3 regions of the Candidatus Nitrospira neomarina genome follow, and region 1 is predicted to be linked to each of the others. Evidence: riboswitches for the same ligand, from Rfam matches in the RefSeq annotation. Region 1 holds a riboswitch; each other region holds the start of a gene.

What was found. Region 1 has a riboswitch for cyclic di-GMP ahead of PQG83_RS20185 (fibronectin type III domain-containing protein). Riboswitches for the same ligand answer to the same signal wherever they lie in the genome.
Region 2: it holds a riboswitch for cyclic di-GMP, as region 1 does, so the genes downstream of both, PQG83_RS09920 (Ig-like domain-containing protein) here and PQG83_RS20185 (fibronectin type III domain-containing protein) in region 1, are expected to answer to the same signal.
Region 3: it holds a riboswitch for cyclic di-GMP, as region 1 does, so the genes downstream of both, PQG83_RS16130 (Ig-like domain-containing protein) here and PQG83_RS20185 (fibronectin type III domain-containing protein) in region 1, are expected to answer to the same signal.

Annotation. Positions count from the first base shown of each region.
Region 1 is NZ_CP116968.1:4,645,460-4,648,725, reverse strand. It holds gene PQG83_RS20190 (outer membrane beta-barrel protein) at 1-735, opposite strand, end outside; gene PQG83_RS20185 (fibronectin type III domain-containing protein) at 1,400-1,801, opposite strand; cyclic di-GMP riboswitch class I at 1,878-1,967, opposite strand; gene PQG83_RS20180 (hypothetical protein) at 2,606-2,860, opposite strand; gene PQG83_RS20175 (FG-GAP-like repeat-containing protein) at 3,194-3,266, opposite strand, start outside.
Region 2 is NZ_CP116968.1:2,273,450-2,276,715, forward strand. It holds gene PQG83_RS09915 (FG-GAP-like repeat-containing protein) at 1-159, shown strand, start outside; cyclic di-GMP riboswitch class I at 1,300-1,381, shown strand; gene PQG83_RS09920 (Ig-like domain-containing protein) at 1,449-3,266, shown strand, end outside.
Region 3 is NZ_CP116968.1:3,738,831-3,742,096, reverse strand. It holds gene PQG83_RS16130 (Ig-like domain-containing protein) at 1-1,600, opposite strand, end outside; cyclic di-GMP riboswitch class I at 1,654-1,730, opposite strand; gene PQG83_RS16125 (monovalent cation:proton antiporter family protein) at 2,209-3,266, opposite strand, start outside.

The sequences.
Region 1 (3,266 bases):
ACGGCTCCGGTCACGCGAGGCAGCCTGCCCATTGTTGGTGTAATTTACATCATCAAAATTTGTGCGAAGACGGATACCAGCCTTTTGTCCCGTGAATTCAATCTGGCCTAAAAACTGATTCACATTCCATTTGGTAATATCCCTTTGTTGGGTATCCACTTCCGATCCTCTCGGGTCAAACCCTTCTAAATGGCCTCCCTGCAAGTCTATGGCTAAACCACCCGGATAATTCAAACTGACGTGTCCAAGAGCATCTTGGGCCAGGGCATTATTTTCGGTAAATTTTGCGTAGAGAAATTGGGCAGCACGATAGTCAAGAAGGACTGAATGCTTACCTCCGGCAAACGGCATGAACGCCTGAATTCCAGGCGCGATGGTCGTAAGAAAGTCACTTTTCGTATTTGTGTCTCTCTTAAAGACATTGTCGGTATACACTTCCGATGCACCTAAAAACGGACGGAGTAGGACCGGACCGGCTTTGATACCATCCCCTAAACCATTTCCCGTCATATATTCACGAAAAAGCCCCCCCCGATTCTGAATAGGCTGGTGAGACCCGGTAAAATAAAACAGTCCCATATCAGAAAAAGATTGAGCCTGTCCCTCGACGGGGGACAATACCTCACAGGCAACGAGAACAGTCAGAATAAGAGCAATCGGCCATTTCCGCTCACTGAGTGTGCCAAATGGGGAAAGACGCACCGCTCTTGTTTTTCGCCATACGGAATTAATCATTACAGTTACCTTATTACTTTCAATTCGATGGAAGTGCGGGGGGTGGAGTCAGAAGAACGCTCTATAGTTTTGGGCATGACGAACTCTAAGATTATGGTGCCCTCATCAACCTGTTAAGTCAATTGCAAGGTGAGTTCCCTGACAAGGGGTGGACCTTACCATAGGAACCCGCACTAGAAACAGTCCTTCTACCTTAGTAGAAGTGAAGTATAAGGGTTTTTTTCGTAGACCGTTTTTCTAGATGGGGATGAATACCAAAATTACAGGATAAAGTCGATCAAAGGTGGGGGAAACACATAACACTCTACCGGGAAGATTTCAGTTTTAAATACAGGGATAATGTAGGACTTCATGTAAATTTCTTGAGAACATTTACAAAAATCTCGACGGAGTGAGACTTGAGAAAATCGCAAAATATTCATGAGATTTCAGGTCATTGACCCTGTCCTCATATTCATTGTTTAACGAATGCCGGAGAAGAATTCCTGATAAACAGGACATTCGCGGAACAGCCTCGTTCTGCAAATTTTCTTAGAGGTAGGGAAACTTCAGTATCACGGAGCCAGCTTCACAAGTCCCGTGTGAAAACCGCTTACGATATTTCCGTTGATGCACCCCATCCAAATACAATCTATCTGTAATCATTTTTCCCAGAAAACAAATTTCAATAAACCTTTACATCCTTAGGAGGGGCAGGGCGCGCATTACCGATAGGCAAGGTAACACTCACCTGGTTCGAAAACGGGCTTTCAATTTTACGAGCCCGGTCGTAAGCTTTTACCGCAAAATAATAGGTTTGACCGGGATTCAGGCTTGTCACCGTATACATGGCCTGAGCTCCGACATCTTGAGTCTCCGTATAACTGCCGCTTGAAGTTCCGTAGGCGACAATGAATCCACCATATTCTGCGGAAGGAGGATTCCAGGCTAGGGTGACTTCTCCCGCCAGTGCATTGGAGGAAAAAAGACAGAGAAACACAACAACGGTCCATAATGCACTCAATGCAAATGGAAAGGAATGGGTTCGGGGAAAGGTTATTCGAGAGAAACCTTGATTGTGTAACATACGAGATCTCCTTTATGCATGTGAGTCATGCCGAGCGAAGCCACTCCGCTCATGATCAAGGAGACTCTGTGGCTTGCCTGGCAACCTGGCAACCTTATCTCAAACTCCGAGACGTAGGCCCATAGCTTTGCGTCCCACCCTTTCAGATGGTTTGCTTTTTTCAGGATACAACCGTTTTTAGTTCTGGATGTTTCATCGGAATCTTTGTCAGATCCTTGAATCCTGGGAAAGAAAACTTCAAATTTCTCAAGAATTCATGAAGCCTGCCAAACCTTAATCACAATAAAACAAAAATAATTGTAGAAAAATGAATCCTATGGTTCATGAATCAATCTTATGATTATACAGACGCAATGTGTTAACGAACCTCTAATCTGATGAACCTACACCTGAAGCACAGGGAACCCGGGCGATTTCCCAAAGCCCTCTCGCCAGGAAAATCGGCCTCACATGAGTTGGTCCCTAAGGAATCAGTAAAGTAACCCAAATTTCTCTGCTCAGGAGGCCAATACGTGCGTGATGATTACTAATATCTACAGGTCTGTTTATGTTCCCCCGTGATGTAATCAAAATCAAGTTTGCGTGCGAGATAAATGCTCTCAAAGAGATTGCAGGGATCACTGATAACGCATCATTGTGATTAGAAGTGACATCAAGCATTGAACCGGAGGGGGCTCGCAATCTACCGCATCGATGAATTTTCAAACGCCTTATATTCCTCTTTTCTATTTTTTGTCGAGGGTATGCCGATAATCCTTAAAAAAGCTTGGGAATGACTAAACTCAGTGCAATAAAGTTAGTTTCTTACCATCCAACCATTTGCGAAAACACAAGATAGATCCAAGCGGCACCAAAGATATATGTGATTTCTTTTTCACCAATCCGTTCATAGAACAGACGATATCCCAGAATCGGCACAATGGCTAAGATCAGGGCAGAAAAAAAATGCCCAACCACATCGCCTAAGATGGCCCCAATCTCGGAATGCCCAGGTACCGCAAGTAAGATGCTGCCCGCAAGCATAGCGGCCCACCACCATTTCACATTGGCCGTTAGCATATCCATGCTCACATATAAGGGAAAATGTTTGTCATTACCAAATCATGCCCTCCCAATTGGACTAATCTCAACAAATGGCTCGAAATATTTTGACCGCTTAAAAGGAATGCACCCGGAAACAATAACTTTCCATTAGGAAAAGGCAAATTCCAGCACCAGCGTGACAACTAAGACAACGACCGGTGCTCTTGATCCCAATCCAGCTTTTAGACTCCCGCCAAATGCACTCACATGCGTTTCGCACTTCAACTCGCTGGTATCAGAAAACAACCATTTAGACACATTTCGGTATGTGGGGTGAAACACAAGGTTGTAGATTTTTTTTAACTTTGCTTAATGTTGGATTTCCCAATTGAGTGAGGTACTGCCCGGAAAGCCAACCGACATGATAGTGAGCCCATTCATC
Region 2 (3,266 bases), 2.4 Mb from region 1:
CAGATAGCAGGAGCTCACGATGTGAATGGGGATGGCAAGGCTGACGTCATCTGGCGCAACAACACCAATGGCGCAGTGGCGGTATGGCTAATGAACGGGGTGACCATCACCTCGACCGGCTTTCCGGGTGCCGCTTCCACAGACTGGAAAATTCAGTAAAACAGGATTGTAGAAAAACACAAAAACGCTTATCTGGATTGGGCTTGTGGACTATCCCAGCGAATGGACTCCTCAGAATAAGTACTAAAAAGGGGAAAGGGGATAAATCATCGACTCCAACCACTGGCAATGGAAAGAAAACTGTCGAACGGACTAAACCTCACGTCAATCTCCTTCACCAACAACATGCTTCCTATCCGGTTCTCCACCAGGAATAAACCCCTCTCTAGGGGAAATTTTCTCCCCAATATCGCCTTCCCCATAAATTTTGACTTCATCATCCTACCCTTGTTGTGGCAAGGGGTGTTTTCAAGCATTAGAAGAAATCTCTTTTCCTCACAGCAGCTATGGCATGAATAATCAGGAGCCCATCTCCCGTCAAACAGGTTATTCCTGCTTGCTGTCGGCAGAAATCCCCTACCGAGGATAGGCTTTCCCGTGAATAGGGAGAGATCTTCTTCCCCCTTCCCACGACCCCGAAAATGGTTACCTTGATTCCCAAAATGTTTGTAGGGGTATTCGGATCAGCCCACAGAATTGTTGCCAACCAATCAATCCGCATAGTTAACAGCCTGAAACCACTTCATGGAACCATTAGTCGTTTTCCTTGCTTCATCGCTAACTGCAACCATTAGCATTCCCCTTCATAAGGTGTAAGGGGAAACCTTCACCCATTGGATTGCTCGAAGTCACATATTCCACAGCAGGCGGGCATTCCTCAAAATGCCAAAGAACCAGCCGCTCCAAGTTTCTTATTTACACTTCACGTCCCTTCATCTCCTACATCTTCCCAATGGTAGAGAAAGCATTGAAATGATCACATTTTGACCGAATTGAAAGTTTCAATCGATTTTCAATTCGCAGAGAACCCTAATGATATATATTTTTTTAGAATGAACGGATGGAATTTCCAAAAAAAATGCGTTCAAGTATTTCATTATTTCGATGGCCTTTTTGTTCGGTTTTTATAATTTCTCGTGTTTGCTCTTCTAAAATTTCTGACCAATCGCCTCGTCATCCTAATTCTCTCTAAAGTTTTTCCTTACTTCTCCGAAATGTTCGCCAGACCGTTTAGAGGTGCGAAAAAATCAAAAATGAAGGGATACAGACTTTGACCACCCATTAGTTCAAACAATCCTCTTCCCGAAAGGGCACACCTACTGTGAAGTAGGGCCGCAATGCCAGGAGTCAGGTAGTATCGCCTGATCGTCCGGCTACCGAAGGAAGACCTAATCCATAGGGGGAGGAGAAAATGCGGACTTCGATCCGAATACGACAAGGAGAAGAGTATGATCCGACCAACCACCACCTTGGGTTTCGTAATCGCGCATACGGCACACCTTGCGCTTCTCCTCTTCGGGTTGTTCGTTAGCCCCGCGTATTCGGCCTCCTCTATCCAACTAACCTGGAATGCAAATACCGAATCGGATTTAGCAGGATATAAAATTTACAAACGGACGTTATCTTCTCAAAATTTTGGACAACCCGTATTTTCAGGATTTCCCAATAATCCATCCTCCCCCTCAACCATCGTTTCCGGGCTCAGTGGAGGCACAACCTATGGATTTATTGCGACCGCCTTTGATACAGCAGGAAATGAAAGCACTCCCTCGACAGAAGCAACAATTACTATACCCACAAGTACACCGCCCGCAGATTCGACCGCCCCGACGGTCACGCTGACGGCTCCCAGTGGGGGCACCGTCTCCGGCACGGTGACGGTCAGCGCCAGCGCCAGCGACAATGTCGGCGTCACCGGCGTCCAATTCCGGCTCCAGGGCGCCAACCTCGGCGCCGAAGATACGACCAATCCCTACAGCACCAGCTGGAATACCACCACCGTGCCGAATGGCGCCTACACCCTCACCGCGATCGCCCGCGATGCCGCGGGCAATACGAAAACCGCCGCACCCGTCACGGTCACGGTGAGCAATACCAGCACGCCACCACCCTCCTCAGGACTCACTATTTCCAATCTGACCGTCGCCAGTGAACAACCATACGTGGTTGGAACAAGCCTCCAAGCTGGGGGCACCGTCTATATTGACCGCAATTATACCTTTACGACGGTTCCCACTAACGTGCAGGGAGCCGCGTATATCCAAACCGCCAATGCGGACAAAGGGGCGACCAATGCCTCCTTTCTGAGCTTTACGGTCAATCAACCTGTGTCGGTGTCTGTCGCCCATGACGTGCGTCTCATCCAAAAACCATCGTGGTTGAGCACCTTTACGGATACCGGCGCGAATCTGGTGACCTCGGATACTACCCACCGCCTGTTTGTGCGGTCCTTCCCCGCTGGCACCATTACCCTCGGGGGCAATGCCGGTAGTGCCTACAGCATGTATTCCGTTCTCGTCAAATCAGAGGGTGGCTCCATAGCGGACACCACGCCCCCGACGGTCACGGTGACGGCTCCCAGTGGGGGCACCGTCTCCGGCACGGTGACGGTCAGCGCCAGCGCCAGCGACAATGTCGGCGTCGCGGGCGTACAATTCCGCCTCCAGGGCGCCAACCTCGGGACCGAAGATACGACCAGTCCCTACAGCACCAGCTGGAATACCACCACCGTCCCGAATGGCTCGTACACTCTCACGGCCATTGCCCGCGATGCCGCGGGCAATTCGAAAACCGCCGCAGCCGTCACGGTCACGGTGAGCAATACGCCGGCAGATACGACCGCCCCGACGGTCACGCTGACGGCCCCAAGCGCGGGCACCGTCTCCGGCACGGTGACAGTCAGTGCCAGCGCCAGCGACAATGTCGGCGTCGCGGGCGTGCAATTCCGCCTCCAGGGCGCCAACCTCGGGACCGAAGATACGACCAATCCCTACAGCACCAGCTGGAATACCACCACCGTCCCGAATGGCTCGTACACTCTCACGGCCATTGCCCGCGATGCCGCGGGCAATTCGAAAACCGCCGCAGCCGTCACGGTCACGGTGAGCAATACGCCGGCAGATACGACCGCCCCGACGGTCACGCTGACGGCCCCAAGCGCGGGCACCGTCTCCGGCACGGTGACAGTCAGTGCCAGCGCCAGCGACAATGTCGGCGTCGCGGGCGTGCAATTCCGCCTCCAGGGCGCCAACCTCGGGACCGAAGAT
Region 3 (3,266 bases), 910 kb from region 1:
AAGACGTAGTTGGATTGGCAACAGTGGTGGTACCAGGTGCTGAGGGTTGAACGATGACGGAATACATACTGCCACTCCCCCCGCCGGCATTGCCGCCGAGCGTGATCGTCCCGGCTGGAAAGGCTCGAGCATGGAGGTGGAGGGTCGTATCTGAGGTCACCAGATTCTTGCCCGTATCGGTAAAGCTGCTCAACCACGACGGTTTCGGAGTCAGCCGCACGTCATAGGCCACCGTGACGGACACCGGTTGATTTACCGTAAAGCGCAGGAAGGCCGCCGTTGTGGCCGCTTTATCATTATTGGCCGTTTGGATATAGGCCGCGCCCTGCACACTCGTAGGAACCGTGGTAAATGTATAGGCGCGATCGCGATACACCGTCCCTCCGGCGCGAAGGCCGGAGGCGGACACCCCATACGCTGCCCCACTAGCGACGGTCAGGTTGGTTATAGCTAATGGGCTTGTAGTTGGATTGTTTGTGGAAATAGGTGTTGGTGGCGTAATTGGATTGGCGACGGTTCCGGTAACCGGAGCTGAGCTTGTGGTATTGCCCGCCGCATCGCGGGCAATCGCGGTCAAGGTATATTGACCGGGAGCCACTCCAGTCGTGTTCCATATTTGCGAAAAGGGGAGTGTCGTATCTTCCACCCCCAGATTTTTCCCATTAAGTCGAAATTGTACACCCACCACTCCAATATTATCTGTGGCGATGGCGGATACAGTAACGGTGCCACTCAGGGACTTCCCATTTTGGATGCCAACCAGGGCGACCGTGGGAGGCGTGATATCGGGAATGGGGCCCTCCGCTGGTTGAACGATGACGGAATACATGCTGCCGTCCCCCCCGCTGGCGTTGCCCCCGAGCGTAATCGTCCCGGCCGGAAAGGCCCGAGCATAGAGGCGGAGAGTCGTATCCGAGGTCACCAGATTCTTGCCCGTATCGGTAAAGCTGCTCAACCACGACGGTTTCGGTGTCAGGCGCACGTCATAGGCCACCGTGACAGACACCGGTTGATTCACCGTAAAGCGCAGGAAGGCCGTCGTCGTGGCCGCTTTATCATTATTGGCCGTTTGGATATAGGCCGCGCCCTGCACACTCGTAGGGACCGTGGTAAATGTATAGGCGCGATCGCGATATACCCTTCCCCCGGCTTGGAGGCCGGCCGCGGACACCATATACGTTGCGCCACTGGCAACGGTCAGGTTCGATATGCTGAGTGAGGAGGACGGCGGCGGACTAGAAGTACCGGAAGAGGGGGAGGACGGGGCGATATATTTTTTCACCTCGGGAGAGGGAAGACTTTCATTGCCCGAGGCATCGAACGCGGTAACCGTAAAATAGTGCGTTTTGTCCGTGAGTAATTGGGTATATTGATAGGTCGTGATCTTCCCGACCGTCGTGGGAACCCCATAGACCCCGGGGTTGGTTCCTCGATAGATCCGATACCCCGCTAAATTGGCCTCTTGATTGGCAGTCCATTGGAGAGTGGCCGAATTACTGGTGGCGGCTTGTGCCCCCGGCGGGAGAAAAAGGAGGCAACTGCCAAGTAGACACCACGCTAGACACCTTTTGAGACGACTCCCCGCACGAACATCGGACATGGGATACCTCCTTCGCACACAAACAGAGGCCCCAGTCCCGCACGTTCCCTTTCTTCGGTAACCCGGCTATCAGAAATTCTGACCCGTGGCTTTGCGTCCCCACTTCACAATGGGTTTGCCTTTATCGGAAAGAGGCCACTCGTTTACGCTGTGTTATGCCATCTTCGTTCGAATGATCCAAACTCGCTCTTGAATGTGAGAAGACACGGACTTTCTTGACTTCACGGGCTTTATCGGTGGATCCCCAAAAGCCTTTAAGCATGACCCAGGCAGGGGAGGTTGGAGAATTCTTCTGGCACTTGCCGTCCAATCATGATCGTTCTTGCACGGCCCGTTTGACGGGTCTTCGTCCACATCCTCGAGACGTGCGCAAGGCGTGAAGGCTCGAACTTTGTTGGACGAGGCCCTCTGGTTTGGAACACGCAAAGATCCGTTGGCGAAGCATTCCTTCAACGAAAACCCAGACGGAACATACGAAGACGTTCACGCCAGCCACGTTCTACGCCTGAAGAACAAAAACCATGGTCAGTGGACGGAATGATTGTGTGGAGGAAGTGACCATAAGGGCTCACCCGCCGTCCAATCAGGCCTGGGGGAGACCAAGCCTTTCACATTTTGACATCCACGAGCAGGGCAATGGCCTTACGGATTTGCTCACGCGCACCAAGAAGGACGAGGACATCACCTGGCTCCAGAATGGTTTCGCGAGAAGGATTGGATTGCGTCACGCCACCCCGTGTAATCGCAATCACCGATGCGCCTGTCCGTCCATGGATATTCAGCTGGGTCAATGGCTTCCCCAAAGCGGGAGAGTCGTATTCCACCCGGCAGGTATCGACTTGCACATCAGCCAATGTTCCGCCACGCAGATGGTGAGCTAACTCAGGTAGCTCCCCTCTCCGGAGCAGGAGATACCCCTCACGACGAATTTGTTCAACTTTATCTTGAATCCTGTCCTTCGGCGTCTGATAGGTACGAAGAACTAAGGCAAAAATCTCAATTGATGTTTCGAATTCTTCCGGAACGACATCATTGGCTCCTAGTTCTTGGAGGTCCTGCAATTCCTTTAAGTATCGTGTTCGTACGACAATATGAAGAGAGGGGTTCAGTTGTCGTGCTTGTTGAACAATTCGGCGCGCGCCAAAAGGGTCCGAGGTAGCTACCACGAGAACTCGCGCCATTATGATTCCGGCTTGAGTCAACACTCTGGGATTTGTCCCATCCCCATAGAGCATGGTGCCTGGTCCTTTTTTATCAGCCTGCACGACATCAGGATTGACGTCCAGCACCACAAATGGAATCTCCATATCACCTAAAACCCTGGCAAGATTCCTGCCATTTAAGCCATAACCCACGATAATGACATGGTCTCTGGTTTTAATCCTGGTACTTTGCAACGCATTGACCTGACGTCGAGGGAACCAATGTTTCAGGCGGTCAAGGGCCTCGGTCCGTCTAGCCAGACGGGGAGCCCATTGAATCAAAAATGGCGTAATTGTCATGGACAACACCGATACTGCAAGAAATATATTATAGGCATGCGTATCCAATAATCCTTCTCCCTGACCCACCCGTGCAAGAATAAAAGCAAATTCTCCCACCTGCGCTAATGCCACCCCCGTTAATAATGCAGAAGAAACAGGAACTCCAGCAAGGAATACCGCTC